DNA from 2 places in the Geobacillus sp. FSL W8-0026 genome. Region 2 is predicted to be linked to the other one. Evidence: predicted binding sites of a transcription regulator. Region 2 holds the regulator's gene; the other holds the start of a gene.
The links. The regulator CtsR, encoded in region 2, represses protease genes until heat stress. The targets are predictions, from matches to a motif close to ATGGTCAATAAAGGTCAAACA.

Region 1: the regulator CtsR is predicted to act here: its motif matches at 6,281-6,301, upstream of clpP (ATP-dependent Clp endopeptidase proteolytic subunit ClpP).

What each region holds. Positions count from the first base shown of each region.
Region 1 covers NZ_CP150194.1:3,132,886-3,141,811, forward strand. The annotation lists gene tpiA (triose-phosphate isomerase) at 1-561, opposite strand, end outside; gene NST29_RS15765 (phosphoglycerate kinase) at 623-1,807, opposite strand; gene gap (type I glyceraldehyde-3-phosphate dehydrogenase) at 1,930-2,937, opposite strand; gene NST29_RS15775 (sugar-binding domain-containing protein) at 2,958-3,998, opposite strand; gene NST29_RS15780 (glutaredoxin family protein) at 4,122-4,367, opposite strand; gene rpoN (RNA polymerase factor sigma-54) at 4,401-5,708, opposite strand; tRNA gene NST29_RS15790 (tRNA-Arg) at 5,941-6,012, opposite strand; gene clpP (ATP-dependent Clp endopeptidase proteolytic subunit ClpP) at 6,360-6,950, shown strand; gene NST29_RS15800 (HPr family phosphocarrier protein) at 7,065-7,322, opposite strand; gene whiA (DNA-binding protein WhiA) at 7,337-8,299, opposite strand; gene NST29_RS15810 (YvcK family protein) at 8,407-8,926, opposite strand, start outside.
Region 2 covers NZ_CP150194.1:93,392-102,317, reverse strand. The annotation lists gene NST29_RS00525 (PIN/TRAM domain-containing protein) at 1-580, opposite strand, end outside; gene radA (DNA repair protein RadA) at 767-2,137, opposite strand; gene clpC (ATP-dependent protease ATP-binding subunit ClpC) at 2,217-4,652, opposite strand; gene NST29_RS00510 (protein arginine kinase) at 4,649-5,740, opposite strand; gene NST29_RS00505 (UvrB/UvrC motif-containing protein) at 5,745-6,293, opposite strand; gene NST29_RS00500 (CtsR family transcriptional regulator) at 6,309-6,770, opposite strand; rRNA gene rrf (5S ribosomal RNA) at 7,010-7,126, opposite strand; rRNA gene NST29_RS00490 (23S ribosomal RNA) at 7,349-8,926, opposite strand, start outside.

The sequences.
Region 1 (8,926 bases), 590 kb from region 2:
GCAAACCTCATTCGCGTCTTCGGCGGTTGACGATTTGCCGGTGCCGATCGCCCAAATCGGCTCATAGGCGATAACCGCTTGCTTCACTTGGTCCGGCGTCAATCCCGCGAGCGCTTTTTCCACTTGTGAAGCGACGACGGCGTTCGTCTGCCCAGCTTCCCGTTCTTCGAGCGTCTCTCCGCAGCAAATAATCGGTATAAGCCCACGGGTGAAGGCCGCCAACACTTTTTTGTTCACCGTCTCATCCGTCTCGGCAAACATTTGCCGGCGCTCGGAATGGCCGAGGATGACATACGTAACGCCGATGTCTTTGAGCATGACCGGGCTCACTTCGCCGGTGTACGCCCCTTGGTCGGCAAAATGCATGTTTTGCGCCCCGATTTGCAAATCGGTGCCGTTTGTATTTTGCACTAACCGCTCTAAAAACAAAAACGGCGCACAAATGACAGAATCGACTTCCGCCTTGGGCGGTATCTGCCCTTTCACTTCCTCGACAAACTGAACAGCTTCCGCCAACGTTTTATGCATTTTCCAGTTGCCTGCAATGATCGGTTTTCTCATCGTTCACCTTTCCTTTCGCTAAGCGGCGTCCGCCGCCATTCGCCCCATTGGGCGCGATCGGTCATTTATCGTTTAACGCCACGACCCCGGGCAGCTGCTTGCCTTCCATAAACTCAAGCGAGGCGCCGCCGCCCGTGGAAATATGATCCATTTTTTCCGCCAAGCCGAATTTTTCCACCGCCGCCGCTGAGTCCCCGCCGCCGATGACCGAATACGTGTCGGTCGCTTCCGCCAATGCTTGGGCAACCGCTTTTGTCCCTTGGGCGAACGTCTCCATTTCAAAGACGCCCATCGGGCCGTTCCAAACGACAAGCTTGGACTGGCGAATGACATCGCGGTACCATTCGCGCGTTTTTGGCCCGATGTCAAGCGCCTCCCAATCGCTTGGGATCGCGTCGATCGGCACGACTTTCGTATTGGCGTCGTTGGCGAACCGATCCGCAACGACAACGTCAACCGGCATGTAAAAACGGACGCCTTTTTCTTTTGCTTTTTCCATAAACGATTTCGCCAGCTCGATTTTATCTTCTTCAAGCAGCGACTTGCCGACGTCATGGCCGAGCGCTTTCACGAACGTATACGCCAGCCCGCCGCCGATGATCAAGTTGTCGACTTTATCGAGCAAGTTGTCGATGACGCCGATTTTGTCTTTCACTTTCGCGCCGCCGATAATCGCCGTAAACGGGCGATCCGGATTCGAGAGCGCCTTGCCGAGCACTTCGAGTTCTTTTTCCATCAAAAAGCCAGCGACCGCCGGCAAGTGATGGGCGATCCCTTCCGTTGACGCGTGAGCGCGGTGGGCGGCGCCGAACGCATCGTTGACATACAGATCGGCCAACCCGGCCAACGCTTTGGCCAGCTCGGGATCGTTTTTCTCTTCGCCCGGTTCAAAGCGGACGTTCTCAAGCAAGAGTACATCGCCTTCTTGCAAGCGGGCAACCGCCGCGTTCACCTCATCGCCGACGACGTGATCCGTTTTCGCGACCGGGCGCCCAAGCAATTCGCCAAGCCGTTTAGCGACTGCATCGAGACGAAGCTCCTCGACGACTTTTCCTTTCGGGCGGCCGAGGTGGCTCGCCAAAATGACTTTCGCTCCGTTTTCGATCAAATAGCGAATCGTCGGGAGTGCGGCGCGAATGCGCGTATCATCGGTGATCGCGCCCTCTTCCATCGGCACGTTAAAATCGACGCGGCAAAAGACGCGTTTTCCTCTCACCTCAACATCGCGAATCGTCTTCTTGTTCATCGTTCGTGCCCCCTTTTGACTGCAGTTTCGACAAAGGAAAAGGAGAGGGGATCATTTCCCCGCTCCCCTCTATTTTCCTATTATAGACTTGAATGAATGAAAAACTCAATGCCGAGCCGGTCTTACAGCCCTTTGGAGGCAATGTAGGCGGCCAGATCTACGACGCGATGCGAATAGCCCGTTTCGTTGTCGTACCACGAAACGACTTTGACCATTTTGCCTTCAATGACCATCGTCGACAGCGCATCGATCGTCGATGACGCCGGGTTGCCGTTGTAGTCGCGCGAAACAAGCGGCTCTTCGCTGTAAGCCAAAATGCCTTTCAGCTCGCCCTCGGCTGCTGCTTTCAATGCCGCGTTCACTTCTTCGACCGTCACTTCTTTTTCCAGCTCAGCGACCAAGTCAACGACCGATACGTTCGGCGTTGGCACGCGCATCGCCATGCCGTTCAATTTGCCTTTCAATTCCGGCAAAACAAGGGCAACAGCCTTGGCGGCACCCGTCGTCGTCGGGATGATCGATTCTGCCGCCGCGCGGGCCCGGCGCAAATCTTTATGCGGCAAGTCCAAAATTTGTTGGTCGTTCGTATACGAGTGAACGGTCGTCATCATGCCGCGGACGATGCCGAATTTTTCGTGCAGCACTTTCGCAAACGGCGCCAAGCAGTTCGTCGTGCACGAAGCGTTCGAGATGACATGATGGGTCTGCGGATCGTATTTGTCTTGGTTGACGCCCATGACGATCGTGATGTCTTCGTTTTTCGCCGGAGCGGAAATGATCACTTTTTTCGCGCCCGCTTCCAAATGTTTCGCGGCGTCTTCGCGTTTCGTGAAGCGGCCGGTCGATTCGACGACGATGTCAACACCGATTTCGCCCCAGGCCAATTGCGCTGGATCACGTTCCGCTTTGACGATGATTTCTTTGCCGTTGACGACCAAGTTGTTGCCGTTCACTGACACTTCCGCGTCAAGCTGACCATGGACGGAGTCATATTTTAACAAATGCGCCAACGTATTGGCGTCCGTTAAATCGTTGACCGCCACCACTTCGATGTTCGGGTTTTTCAATGCCGCGCGGAACACGTTGCGCCCGATGCGGCCAAATCCGTTAATCCCAACTTTTACTGCCATGTCGTTCTCCTCCTTGAGATTTAAAATATCGGCAAGGGAGAAATCTCCCCTACTAACGCTTTTGCGGCTCCTTCGTCCGTCACCAAGAGCGAACGCGGGGCCTGTTTCATGTAGGCGCGAATGGCTTTGGCTTTCGACGCCCCTCCGGCAACGGCAATGACATGCTCGACATGCGGGAGATGTTCCAGTTGAATGCCGACCGTTTTCACTTTATGCACGACGTCGCCGCGTTCGTTGAAATAATAACCAAACGCTTCGGCGACCGCATGGCGGTCGATAATGGTTTCCATCTCGGCAGGCCGTGTGTTCCGCCGCTTGGCCATCGTCAACGCTTCACCGATGCCGTGGACGACCATGCGGCACGATTGGATGAGCTCCAACACTTCTTTCACTGCCGGCTCTTCGACAAGCGAGGCGTACGCTTCATCGCTCAAGTGGTCAGGGACATGAAGAAGGCGGTAACGGCCAGTGGCTTTTTCCGCCATTTTGGCGCAAATGGTGTTGGCTTGATTCTCCACGTCTTCGCCAAGCCCGCCGCGCGCCGGCACGAACAGCACGTCATGCAGCTTCGCATCCGGCGTCATCATCTCCGCGACCGCCGCCATCGTCGTTCCGCCAGCCACGGCGACAATATCTCCGGGCCGGAGCTGTTCTTTCATGCAGGCGACGCACGCTCTTCCCATTTCTTTTTTTACCCAAGGAGAACGGTCGCTATCCCCCGCCACCACGACGACACGGGCAATATTCAGCCGCTGCTGCAGCGCCATCTCCAGCTCTTTGAGCCCGAGCGCCTCCCGCATAAAATCATTGAGCGTTTGCAGGAGCTCGCGGCCTTCCTCCGTCAGCCGCATCCCCGACACATCGGCCGAAAGCAAGTTTTGCCCTTTTAAAAACTCCGTTTCCGACCGGAGCACCCGCTCGCTCATACCGAGGCTCGCTGCCAGCGCCCGCCGCCCGATCGGCGCCATAAGGGAAATCGAATGCAGAATCTCGTACCGTTTTTGCATAATTTCAAGCAAATCAGGCAATAATTTTTTTTGCGCCTCTAATAACGATCGCATCGGCTCTTTCTCCTCGGTTTGACATAGGGACGTTATATGTCCCGGTGTGACATATTATGTCCCACCACTTCATAAAAAATTCCTCCCGCGCCATGTCCATTATAACAGGAGGCGGCGGGGCGTTCAACTGTTTTGCGCCGCCCGCAACCGTTTTCTCACTGTTTCTTTTTCAATCATTCCATAGGCGATTGTCTCGCCGCTGAGTTCCACGACGGGAATCATCAGCTGGTATTTTTCGAGCAGCGCATCATCTTGATAAATATCGATTTCTTCGATCGTAAAGGCCATGTCCGCCTGCAGCTCCATCAACACCGCTTTGGCTTTTTCACAAAGCGGGCAGTTGGTTTTCGTATACAAACGAATGTGCATGAGCTTCTCCCCTTCTTCCATCTTATTCATGATTTACAAGTTCGTGTATTGTTTCCGCTTCGCCGAGGACGGAATGCGCAGCTGCTCGCGGTACTTCGTCACCGTTCGCCGCGAGATGGCGATGCCGTGCCGTTCGTGAAGCAAATCGGCGAGCTGCTGGTCGGAAAGCGGTGCTTGCGGGTCTTCGGCGGCGATCAGCTCTTGGATGATCGCTTTCACTTGGGTCGACGAAGCGGCCTCATCTGTCGCCTCGGCGGTAGCGGCGCTCGAAAAAAAGCGGCGCAGCTCGACCGTGCCGAACGGCGTTTGCGCATATTTATAGCGCACCGCGCGGCTCACCGTCGATTCATGCACCCCCAGTTCCTCGGCCACCTCGCGCATCGTCATCGGTTTGAGCGCGGACAGCCCGAATTCGAAGCACGGGCGCTGCCGTTCCACGATGACCGCCATTAGCTGAAGCAGCGTCTGCTTGCGCTGTTCCAGACTTTTCGCGAGCCACGCAAACTGCCGATATTTTTCTTTGATAAACTGTTCGGCCTGCCGGTCGCCGGAGGCGGCAATGCGCTGCTCGTACTCCCGGTTCCACCCGAGCTCCGGATGGATGTCGTCATTGTAGGCGACCACCCAGTCTCCATCCGCCCCCCTGGCGACGATCACATCCGGCACTACTAAAGGCGGTTTGTCGCTCGAATAGTGAATGCCCGGCCGCGGCTCGAGCGAGCGAATGAGCTCAAAGACGCGCTGCAGTTCGCCAAGACCGACGCCAAGCTGCTTGGCCAACGTTTTCCACGACTTTTCCGCAAAGGGGACAAAATGGCAGCGGACGATCGTTTCCGCCAGCTCGTCGCGCTCTGGAAGGCGTTCGAGCTGCAAACGAAGGCACTCGGCCAAATCACGCGCCCCGACTCCCGGTGGGTCGAGCGACTGAACGAGGCGCAGTCCCCGCTCCATCTCTTGTTCTGACGCAGAAAATTGCGCCGCCAGCTCAACGAGCGGGACACGCAAATAGCCGTCCTCATCAAGCGAAGCGATGAGACAACGAACGATGCGCTCATCCCGATCGGCCAGCTTGAGCGAAGGCAGCTGTGAAAGCAAATGGCCGACGAGCGTCTCCTGCCGGGCCCCGATGTTCTCCAGCCACTGCTTTTGATCCCGTTCCGTCCGATGGGCCCGCTGCCGCCCCCGGCTGCGGCGAATTTCCAAAAACGGGTTTTCCAGCGACCGCTCATATAAAAACGCTTCCAAATCCACCGCGGAATACTGAAGCAGTTCAATCGCCTGCACAAGTTCCTTTGTCAGCGCCAACTGCAGCCGCTGCTCCTGCCTTAACTCCGCCCTCATCGTCACGCCCCCTTTTCTTTTATTGTACACGACGGGAAGGGGAGGAGGTAGGAGAAATTTTTGACGGTCCTTCCGCGCAGTACACACGTTGAAAAAAACTCTCATCAAAAGTTGTACTTGCCTTCGGATTCTATCGTTTTTTTCGGGATTCCCAAAAAATGAAAAACGACCGCAAACGCGGTCGTATCAAGGGATTTGGGAATCTCAATCCGAACTTGTCGGATAATTGGAACGCCCTCGGCAGGATTCGAACCCACGCTAAGAGAACCGGAATCTCTCGTGCTATCCACTACACTACGAGGGCATGTTGTCAAATTTGTTTTTCCGTTCCGTTGCATGTTCCATTATAGCATGATTCGTAAAAAATGCAAGAGGAAAAATGAAATAAACAAAAAGGAATCATTGGAAACGCGTGCTAGCACTTCGTTTGTTGCGCGGCTCGATCCTCTGGCACGAAGGCGCGCCATCGCGCATGGCACATGTGGCGATTAAAAAAAGAAAAAAGCGGTTATGATGAAAAGAGGGATGACGACCGCTGTTCGCGAATATGTATGGTGAAGGAGAAGGCGTTTTGTTTGACCTTCATTGACCATTCATGTATGATGAAAACGTACATATCGATTGGTTGACTAGGAAAAGGAGGCGTTTGGCATGTATTTAATTCCTACCGTTATTGAGCAAACTAACCGCGGGGAGCGGGCGTATGACATTTACTCGCGGCTGTTGAAAGACCGCATTATTTTCCTCGGCAGCCCGATCGACGATCAAGTGGCCAACTCGATCGTCTCGCAGCTGTTGTTTTTGGCGGCGGAAGACCCGGACAAAGACATTTCCTTGTACATCAATAGCCCGGGCGGCTCGATCACAGCCGGCTTAGCCATTTACGACACGATGCAGTTCATCAAGCCGGATGTCTCGACGATTTGCATCGGCATGGCCGCTTCCATGGGGGCGTTTTTGCTGGCCGCTGGCGCAAAAGGGAAACGATTCGCTCTGCCGAACAGCGAAGTCATGATTCACCAGCCGCTCGGCGGCGCTCAAGGGCAGGCGACGGAAATCGAGATCGCGGCGAAGCGCATTTTGTTCCTGCGCGACAAATTGAACCGCATCTTATCGGAAAACACCGGCCAGCCGCTCGAAGTAATCGAGCGCGATACCGACCGCGACAACTTCATGACGGCGCAAAAAGCGCAGGAATACGGCATTATCGACCGCGTGTTGACGCGCGCTGATGAAAAATAATGCCGGTTCCGCATCAAAAGGGTGTCCCGCGATGTGTTGGGACACCCTTTCGTCTTGTCAGCGCTTCCCTTGATGAGGCGAGGCCGACCAACGAGCCGGAGCGCGGCGCCTCTTTTACTTCTCTTTTTGCACATAAGCCGCCAATTTTTCGACCGCCTCTTGCTCATCCGGGCCGTCGGCAATGAGCGTAATGACCGCGCCATGGCCGACCGCTAGGCTCATCAATCCCATGATGCTTTTCGCGTTGACCCGTTTTCCGTCCTTCTCTAAAAACACGTCGGCGGAAAAACGGTTCGCTTCTTGGACGAACAGCGCTGCCGGGCGCGCCTGCAGCCCGGTTTTTAATTTCACTTCGACTTGTTTTTCGACCATTCTCCATCTCCCCTTCACAGCGATTTATGGAAATCGATCGGCTTCCCCGCCCGCAGCCGCTCCGCGATTTCATCGATTTTGCGCAGCCGGTGGTTGATGCCGGATTTGCTGATTTTTCCGCCCGTCACCATCTCGCCAAGCTCCTTCAAGGTCACGTCTTGATGTTCGATGCGCAGTTTGGCGATTTCCCGCAGCTTTTCCGGCAGTGAATCGAGCCCGATCGTCTCATCGATGTACCGGATGTTTTCAACTTGCCGGAGCGCAGCGCCGATCGTTTTGTTTAAGTTGGCTGTTTCGCAGTTGACGAGCCGGTTGACCGAGTTGCGCATGTCGCGGACGATGCGGATGTCTTCAAAGCGGAGCAGCGCCTGATGTGCGCCGATGATGTTGAGAAACTCGGCAATTTTCTCCGCCTCTTTTAAATACGTAATAAACCCCTTTTTTCGTTCCAACGTTTTGGCGTTTAAGAAAAAGTATCTGTTCATTAATTCACATAGAGAGTGATTATGCTCTTCGTATAAGGAAAAAATCTCCAAATGATACGACGACGTCTCGGGATTGTTCACTGAACCGCCGGCCAAAAACGCTCCGCGCAAATAGGAACGTTTGCAGCATTTCTTCTTGACGAGCTCTGGGGAAATATCACGGATGAGCGAAAAGCCGCTGTCGATGATGTGGAGCTCGCGAAGCAAAGAGGCTGCACCGTCAGTGATGCGGACGATATACACGTTGTTTTTTTTCAGCCGCATTTTTTTGCGCACCAACAATTCAACGGCGGCCTCATACCCTTTTTTCAGCAACGTATAAATACGCCGGGCGATCGCCGCGTTTTCGGTCTGAACGTCAACGATCATCCGCCCGCCGGAAAACGACAAAGAACCGTTCATGCGCAGCAAAGCCGACAGCTCCGCCCGCAAGCAGCAAGGCTTCAATTCTAAATGGGTCAGTTCCTTTTTCGTTTCGGATGCGAAAGACACGGTACTCCACCTCCATTCGTTCCCCGCATCGGCCGGTTGGAGGTGCCATCTTCGGCGCGTCCATTGGAAGCAGCGCCTGACAGGCGGTGAACTTCTTCCCCCGCAACCTAATGGCGGGGAAGAAGCCCGAGAAGAAGGGCGGCGACTTTCGCCGTATTATGGCGGATCACTCCATCTTCATACGCAACGATGTCCTCGCGGATGACTTGCAATGAAAGCCCGCTGCTGTCGTCGCGCACCGGCTCAGCCCGCTCCGCTTCGTAGCGGTGGCGGATCGCTTCGGGAATCGTCCCGTTATTGACGATCACCGCGTCCAAAAACGGGCCGCCAAGATGAGCGTGAAGCGCCTCCACATGGTCGCTCACCGTATAGTGCGGCGTCTCGCCGGCCTGGGTCATAATGTTGCATATATATACTTTTTTCGCCTTGGCTTTGCACACTTCCTGCCCGATTTTCGGCACGAGCAAATTCGGCAAAATGCTCGTGTACAAGCTCCCCGGGCCGATGACAATCAAATCGGCGCTCCGAATCGCCTCAACGGTTTCCGGCAGCGGTTCAATATCTTGCGGGGTCAAAAACACCCTCTTGATTTTTTTTCCCGCATCCGGAATTTTTGACTCCCCGGAG
Region 2 (8,926 bases):
GGATGACAAGCGGTCCTTCCAAAAAGCCGGTTTGACAAATGTCCGCAATCCGCCCATCGATGATGACGCTCGTGTCCAAAATTTTGACGGCGCCACCTTTTGACGGTTCGTTCTCAGCCTCTGCGCTTTTTTTCTTTGTCATGCGATTGGAAAGTGAAAATAAATTCATCAGCTCATTCCGTTTCTTCCAACCAACGCGAAACCCTAAATAGCCGAGCAAAATGGTCAAAAAAACCGGCAGCACTGTATTGAGCACTTCAATGCGAAACGACTGCAACGGCATGACAATGAAAAACGCGATAATGAGACCAAAAATCAACCCAAGGCTGCCAAACAGCACATCGACGGCTGGCGCTTTCACCAATGTTTCCTCAACCCATCGGATCATATCGACGACATAATCCACAAGCCAAAACGTCAGTAAAAAGAACAGAACGGCCCCCAAGAGCGCCAACAAATATGAATGATGAAGAAGCGGCAGGTCGCTTACATTTAACAGCTGAAACAAATCGGGCAGAAACATGGCGCCTAACGTTCCGCCTACGGCAAGAAAAAACAATTGCACAATTCGTTTCACCATCGGCCCATTTTCACCTCCTATTTAACATTATAAACAGTTTCCCATGTTTGAAATCAATTGGAAAGTAATTTTCGCCATTTTTAAGCAGCTGTCAAACATCTATTATCAAGCGATGATCATTTGAGACTCTCACTAATTTCTTACGTTTGACAAAGCAAAAAGATTCAGCCTGTTTACTGTACTTTTCTACACCATCGTATGCTCGAGGGCCTCAGCGACATGTGATACGCCGATTACTTGGATGCCGTCGGGGGGCTGCCAGCCCGTGATATTGTTTTTTGGCACAATGACGCGCGAAAACCCTAGTTTGGCCGCCTCTTGCACCCGTTGTTCAATGCGCGAGACACGGCGCACCTCGCCGGTCAAGCCAACCTCGCCGATGATCACATCGGCCGGATGGGTCGGCCGGTCGCGAAAACTTGAGGCGATGCTGACGGCGACCGCCAAGTCAATGGCCGGTTCGTCAAGCTTTACCCCGCCCGCTACCTTCAAGTAGGCGTCTTGGTTTTGCAACAGCAGCCCGACCCGCTTTTCAAGCACCGCCATCAGCAGCGAAACGCGGTTGTGATCGAGGCCGGTCGCCATTCGCCTTGGGTTGCCAAAACTCGTCGGCGAAACGAGCGCCTGAATTTCAACGAGCACCGGGCGCGTCCCTTCCATGGCCGCGACGACCGTGGAGCCCGCCGCTCCACGCGACCGCTCTTCCAAAAACACTTCCGACGGGTTTTCCACCTCTCGCAGCCCGATGTCGCGCATTTCAAAAATGCCGATTTCATTCGTCGAACCGAAGCGGTTTTTCACCGCCCGCAAAATACGGTACGTATGATGCCGCTCCCCTTCAAAATAAAGAACCGTATCAACCATATGTTCAAGCAAGCGCGGCCCGGCGATCGCCCCTTCTTTCGTCACATGGCCGACAATGAAAATGGCGATGCCTTTCGTTTTGGCGATTTTCATCAGCTCGGCCGTACATTCGCGCACTTGGGCGACGCTGCCCGGGGCTGACGTAATATCGGTCCGGTACACCGTCTGAATGGAATCGATGATCACACAGGCAGGCTGAATCGTTTCCACCGCTGTTACAATATATTCCATATTCGCTTCGGCTAACACATATAGTTCATTTGATTCGGCGTGGAGGCGCCCGGCGCGCAGCTTCACCTGCTTCACTGATTCCTCCCCGGATATATACAACACCTTGTGGCGGGCCGCGGCGAGCTGGGCCGACGTCTGCAGCAGCAACGTCGATTTGCCAATCCCAGGGTCACCGCCGATCAAGACGAGCGAACCTTTGACGATCCCGCCGCCGAGCACGCGATCGAGTTCCGCGCTGTTCGTTCGGATGCGCGGCTCTTGCGTAGCTGTGACCGCCGTAATCGGAACCGGTTGGGCCGAACTGGACGGTTCAGTGTGAAAAAACGCGCCGCGCCCAGAAACCGCCCGCTCGATTTCCTCCACAAACGAATTCCACGTTTGGCATCCTGGACAGCGGCCGAGCCATTTGGCCGACTCATAACCGCACTCTTGACAAACAAACTTCGTTTTCTTTTTGACCATTTCTACAAACCCCTTCTATCGCCGGATCGGCAAGATGAGAAAAAAGGTATGGGCAGCAAACTGCCGCATACCCCTTCCCTTACACAACCGCCTGTTTCGCCAGCACGACAAACTCCCCGTCTTTGACATCGACGACGACTGTCTGCCCTTTGGCGATCGTGCCTTTTAGCAACTCTTCCGACAACCGATCTTCGATATGCTTTTGCAAGGCGCGGCGCAATGGGCGAGCGCCGTATTCCGGATCAAACCCTTCAGCGGCAATTTTCTCAATGGCCGCCTCGGTCAACTCCAAGTCAATATCCTGTTCCTTCAGGCGTTTCACAAGCGTATCGGCCATCAGGCGGACAATTTGTTTCAAATGTTCTTTTTCAAGCGAATGGAAGACGATAATTTCGTCGATCCGGTTTAAAAACTCTGGACGGAACGCCTTTTTCAGTTCGTCCATCACCTTGCTTTTCATGTCTTTATACTGCTGATGCTGATCTTGAATGTTAAATCCGACGTATTTGTTCCGCTTCAGCGCGTCGGCGCCAACGTTCGACGTCATAATGATGATCGTGTTGCGGAAGTCGACCGTCCGTCCTTTCGAGTCAGTCAAGCGCCCGTCTTCCAGCACCTGCAGCAAAATATTGAACACATCCGGATGCGCCTTTTCCATCTCATCGAGCAAAATGACGGAGTACGGCTTGCGGCGCACTTTTTCTGTCAGCTGGCCACCTTCTTCGTAGCCGACATACCCCGGCGGTGAACCGATGAGCCGCGATGTCGAGTGTTTTTCCATATACTCCGACATGTCGATGCGGATCAGGGCGTCTTCATCGCCAAACATCGCTTCTGCTAAGGCGCGAGCCAATTCCGTTTTCCCAACGCCGGTCGGGCCGAGGAAAATAAACGAACCGATCGGGCGTTTCGGATCTTTCAGACCGGCGCGGGCGCGGCGCACCGCTTTCGCCACCGCTTTCACCGCCTCATCTTGGCCGACGACGCGGGCATGCAAAATCTCCTCAAGCTTGAGCAATCGTTCTGTTTCCGTTTCGGCCAGTTTCGATACCGGGATGCCGGTCCAGCTTGACACAACCGCAGCGATATCCTCCACCGTGACTTCCGAGTTTTCTTGCCCTTGTTTTTCCTTCCACGCCCGTTTCGTCTCTTCCAACTCTTCGCGCAGCCGTTGTTCCATATCGCGCAGCGAAGCCGCCTTTTCAAACTCTTGGCTTTGCACGGCAGCATCTTTTTCCTTCCGCACTTCCTCGAGCTTTTGCTCGAGCTCTTTCAGCTTCGGCGGCGCTGTAAACGAACGGAGGCGCACTTTCGAGCAAGCTTCGTCGATCAAGTCAATCGCCTTATCGGGCAGGAAACGGTCGGTAATGTAACGATCGGACAGCTTCACCGCTTGCTCAATCGCTTCATCGGAAATGGAAACACGATGGTGCGCCTCATAGCGGTCGCGCAGCCCTTTTAAAATTTGGATCGATTCTTCAACAGTCGGTTCATCGACATAAATCGGTTGGAAACGACGTTCAAGAGCAGCATCTTTCTCGATGTACTTCCGATATTCATCAAGCGTCGTCGCTCCGATGCATTGCAATTCTCCGCGCGCCAACGCCGGTTTTAAAATATTCGACGCGTCGATCGCTCCTTCCGCCCCGCCGGCGCCGATCAGCGTATGCAGTTCATCGATGAACAGAATGATGTTGCCCGCCTGCCGGATTTCATCCATCACTTTTTTCAAACGGTCTTCGAACTCGCCACGGTATTTCGTTCCGGCGACAACCGTTCCCATATCGAGCGTCATCACCCGTTTGTCGCGCAGCGTTTCCGGCACCTCGTTATTGACGATTTGCTGCGCCAGCCCTTCGGCGATCGCGGTTTTCCCGACTCCCGGCTCCCCGATCAGCACCGGGTTGTTTTTCGTCCGTCTGCTTAATACTTCAATGACGCGCTGAATCTCTTTGCTCCGGCCGATAACCGGATCAAGGCGACCTTCGCGAGCGATCGCCGTCAGGTCGCGAGCGAGGCTGTCAAGCGTTGGCGTGCTCACATGTGAGGCCCCTCCGCCTCCATGGCCTGAGATCGATTCGTTGCTGCCGAGCAGCTGCAGCACTTGTTGGCGCGCTTTGTTCAAGCTGACGCCCAAGTTGTTCAGCACACGGGCCGCTACCCCTTCCCCTTCACGGATGAGCCCAAGCAAAATATGTTCCGTGCCGACATAGGAATGGCCAAGCTTCCGCGCTTCATCCATCGACAGCTCAATGACTTTTTTCGCCCGCGGCGTATAATGAATCGTGTGCGACGCTTCATTGCCACGGCCGATGAGCGATTCGACTTCTTTTTGAATTTTTTCAGGGCCTAGTCCGAGCGCCATGAGCGCTTTGGCTGCAATTCCTTCCCCTTCACGAATCAATCCGAGCAAAATATGTTCGGTCCCGATATTGTTATGGCCAAGGCGAATGGCTTCTTCTTGCGCCAGCGCCAGCACCTTTTGTGCCCGTTCCGTAAATCTGCCAAACATCATCGTTCATCACCCTCCATCTTTCTTCGTTCCTCCATCTTTAAACGCTCCCGGATCAGCGCTGCACGGCGGACGTCGCGTTCTTCCGGGCGGAGCGCCCCACCGGCGTACTGTTGCAAAAATCCTGGCTGCGTCAAAATCATCAGCTCATTTAAAATGTTGCGCGAGATGTTTTGGATATATCCTAAATCAATGCCAAGACGCACATCGGACAAACATTGCGCCGCCTCTTTTGATTCGATGACGCGGCAGTTGGCCAATATGCCGTATGAACGGAACACTTTATCTTCTAATTGTATGCCCAAAGTTTTGACTAATGCCTGGCGCGCCGCTCGTTCTTGGGCGATCAGCTGCTGGACGATCGTATGCAAATCAGCGACAATATCTTCCTCCGATTTGCCGAGTGTGATCTGGTTGGAAATTTGGAAAATGTTCCCCAACGCCTCGCTCCCTTCGCCGTATGTCCCGCGAACGACAAGACCGAGTTGATTGATCGCCGGAACAATGCGGTTCATTTGCTGCGTCAAGACAAGCGCCGGAAGATGCATCATTACCGAAGCCCGCAACCCCGTCCCCACATTGGTGGGACAGCTTGTCAAATAGCCAAGCCGTTCATCGAAGGCGTAGTTGACATGCCCTTCAATCCAATCGTCCAATTCGCTCGCTGCTTCCAGCGCCTCAGCAAGCTGCAAACCGGGGAACAGGCATTGGATGCGAATATGATCCTCTTCGTTAATCATGATGCTGATTTCTTCGTTCTCCGAGAGCAGGCAGGCGCCAAACGGCGAATCTTCCGCCAAATGGGGACTGATCAAATGTTTTTCCACCAAAACCCTCTTTTCAATTGGCTGAAGCTCCGACATTTTCAACAGCTCGAAACGCCCCGCCTCCCTATAAGAGCGGTGCGCAAACGCCCGCTCGAACAGCGAGACGATTTGTCTTGCCTCCTCGCTGCTGAACAGCGTCGGAAAACGAAAATCAACGATATTGCGCGCCAGCCGGATGCGGCTGCTTAAGACGATATCCGAATCCGGTCCCTCTTGACTCATCCACGAACTGACCGCAGTATTGAAAAATTTCTCAAACGACATGCCGTTACATATCCCCCTCTCCGCGCTGGCGAAGTTCATTTTCCAACGAGCGGATTTGGTCACGCACCTCTGCCGCTCGCTCAAATTCCTCGCGGGCGATCAATTCCTGAAGCTTTTGTTTCAGAGCGGCAAGCTGCTTGCGCAAATGAAGCACGCCCCCTTTTCGCTTCGGAATTTTCCCTGAATGGGCCGTATTGCCGCTATGAAGCCGTTTCAAGATCGGCGGCAAGTAACGGGCAAATGTTCGATAACAATCCGCACAGCCGAACCGCCCAATTTGTGTAAACTGATGATAGGTCATCTGGCATGTCTGGCACTGCAGCAAATCCGGGTTTGGAAACGCGTTCGCCGTCATCTCCTTCACCGGAGCCTCGAAGTTGAGTAACCCCGCCAACAAGTTGTTGAGTGGAAAATCGTCATGGCCATATAACATAAACATATGGCCGTGCTCCTTAGCGCATTGTTCGCAAAGATGAAACTCCGTTTTTTCTCCGTTGACGATTTTCGTAAAATGCATCGTAGCCGGCCGTTGCTTGCATTCTTGGCAAACCAAAGACTTCCCCTCCCCCTATTTATATTTCAGCGACGTCAACATCGCCTTCAGCATGCGCGCTCGCAGTTCATCCCGTTCAGGCAGGTCAATGTATAAAACGGAGCGATCCATGACACTTAACATCATTTTTGCCTCGCGCTCCGAAATCACGTTTTCATCAACGAGACGTTTCACCATATTCTCAGCATTCGACTGGCTGATGCGAGAACCAATGAGCTCAAGCAGCTGATCAATGAGCTGCGCCTCACTTTTTGTCTTTACCTTCATAATCCGAATATACCCGCCGCCGCCGCGTTTGCTTTCAACAATATATCCTCTTTCCAAGGTAAACCTTGTGTTGATGACATAATTGATTTGTGACGGAACGCATTGAAACTTACTGGCGATTTCACTTCGCTTAATTTCTACAATATCTTGATCACTCATATTGAGAACTTGCTTTAAATATTGCTCAATAATGTCGGAAATGTTTGGCACTCTACCTCCCACCTTCCTTACAACCGAACTGCTCAGACGATCAAATCCATCCGTTGACTTTGACTATATTTGACCTTACTTTTACTATATAATGTATGGCGAAAAAATGCAAGCGTTACTGAAAAACAGCGGGCATCTATAGAATATCCTCTTTTTCCAATGGCAAAACGTCAAAAAGAACAGATAAACAAAAAGCACGCCTTTTCTTTTTGGAGAAAAGGCGTGCTAAAAGATCTACTGCCTAGCAGCGACCTACTCTTGCAGGGGCGCTGGCCCCAACTACCATCGGCGCTGGAGGGCTTAACTTCCGTGTTCGGGATGGGAACGGGTGTTTCCCCTCCGCTATCACCACTAGGCAAGCGATTCCGTTTTTCATCAATCATTATACCAGAAAATCAATTCCTGTCAAGAAGGAACGCATTCCTTCAAAACTAGATAACCGTCGGAAGAAGCCGCGTATCACACTGTCTAGCTCCGGCCGCCATCGGCTCGCGACGCTTCGGTCCTGCTATGGCGGCATAGCCTCCTCGCAGGCCCTCCAGCGCGTTTCGCCGATCGGCGGGCGGCCTCCGCTTTTCTAGGTTAAGCCCTCGATCGATTAGTATCCGTCAGCTCCACGTGTCGCCACGCTTCCACCTCGGACCTATCGACCTCGTCATCTTCGAGGGATCTTACTCGCCTAACGCGATGGGAAATCTCATCTTGAGGGGGGCTTCACGCTTAGATGCTTTCAGCGCTTATCCCGTCCGCACATAGCTACCCAGCGGTGCCCCTGGCGGGACAACTGGTACACCAGCGGTGCGTCCATCCCGGTCCTCTCGTACTAAGGACAGCTCCTCGCAAATTTCCTACGCCCGCGACGGATAGGGACCGAACTGTCTCACGACGTTCTGAACCCAGCTCGCGTACCGCTTTAATGGGCGAACAGCCCAACCCTTGGGACCGACTACAGCCCCAGGATGCGATGAGCCGACATCGAGGTGCCAAACCTCCCCGTCGATGTGGACTCTTGGGGGAGATCAGCCTGTTATCCCCGGGGTAGCTTTTATCCGTTGAGCGATGGCCCTTCCATGCGGAACCACCGGATCACTAAGCCCGACTTTCGTCCCTGCTCGACCTGTCCGTCTCGCAGTCAAGCTCCCTTGTGCCTTTGCACTCTCCGAATGATTTCCAACCATTCTGAGGGAACCTTTGGGCGCCTCCGTTACCTTTTGGGAGGCGACCGCCCCAGTCAAACTGCCCACCTGACACTGTCTCCCACCCCGCTGAAGGGGTGCGGGTTAGAATTTCAATACCGCCAGGGTGGTATCCCACCGGCGCCTCCACCGAAGCTGGCGCTCCGGCTTCTCAGGCTCCCACCTATCCTGTACAAGCGATACCAAAATTCCATATCAGGCTGCAGTAAAGCTCCACGGGGTCTTTCCGTCCTGTCGCGGGGAACCTGCATCTTCACAGGTAGTATAATTTCACCGGGTCTCTCGTTGAGACAGCGCCCAAGTCGTTACACCTTTCGTGCGGGTCGGAACTTACCCGACAAGGAATTTCGCTACCTTAGGACCGTTATAGTTACGGCCGCCGTTTACTGGGGCTTCGGTTCGCACCTTCGCTTCCGCTCAGCGCTCCCCTTAACCTTCCAGCACCGGGCAGGTGTCAGCCCCTATACGTCGCCTTTCGGCTTCGCAGAGACCTGTGTTTTTGATAAACAGTCGCTTGGGCCTTTTCACTGCGGCTCTTCCAGGCTCTTCACCCGAAAGAGCACCCCTTCTCCCGAAGTTACGGGGTCATTTTGCCGAGTTCCTTAACGAGAGTTCTCCCGCGCGCCTTAGGATTCTCTCCTCGCCTACCTGTGTCGGTTTGCGGTACGGGCACCTCTTCCCTCGCTAGAGGCTTTTCTTGGCAGTGTGAAATCGGGGACTTCCGGATGACTCCGTCGCCATCACAGCTTGGCCTTCCGGCCAGCGGATTTGCCTACTGGCCAGCCTCACTGCTTGGACAGGCTCTTCCAGCCGCCTGCTCGCCCTATCCTCCTGCGTCCCCCCATCGCTCCAACGGGAAGGAGGTGGTACAGGAATCTCCACCTGTTGCCCATCACCTACGCCTTTCGGCCTCGGCTTAGGTCCCGACTAACCCTGAGCGGACGAACCTTCCTCAGGAAC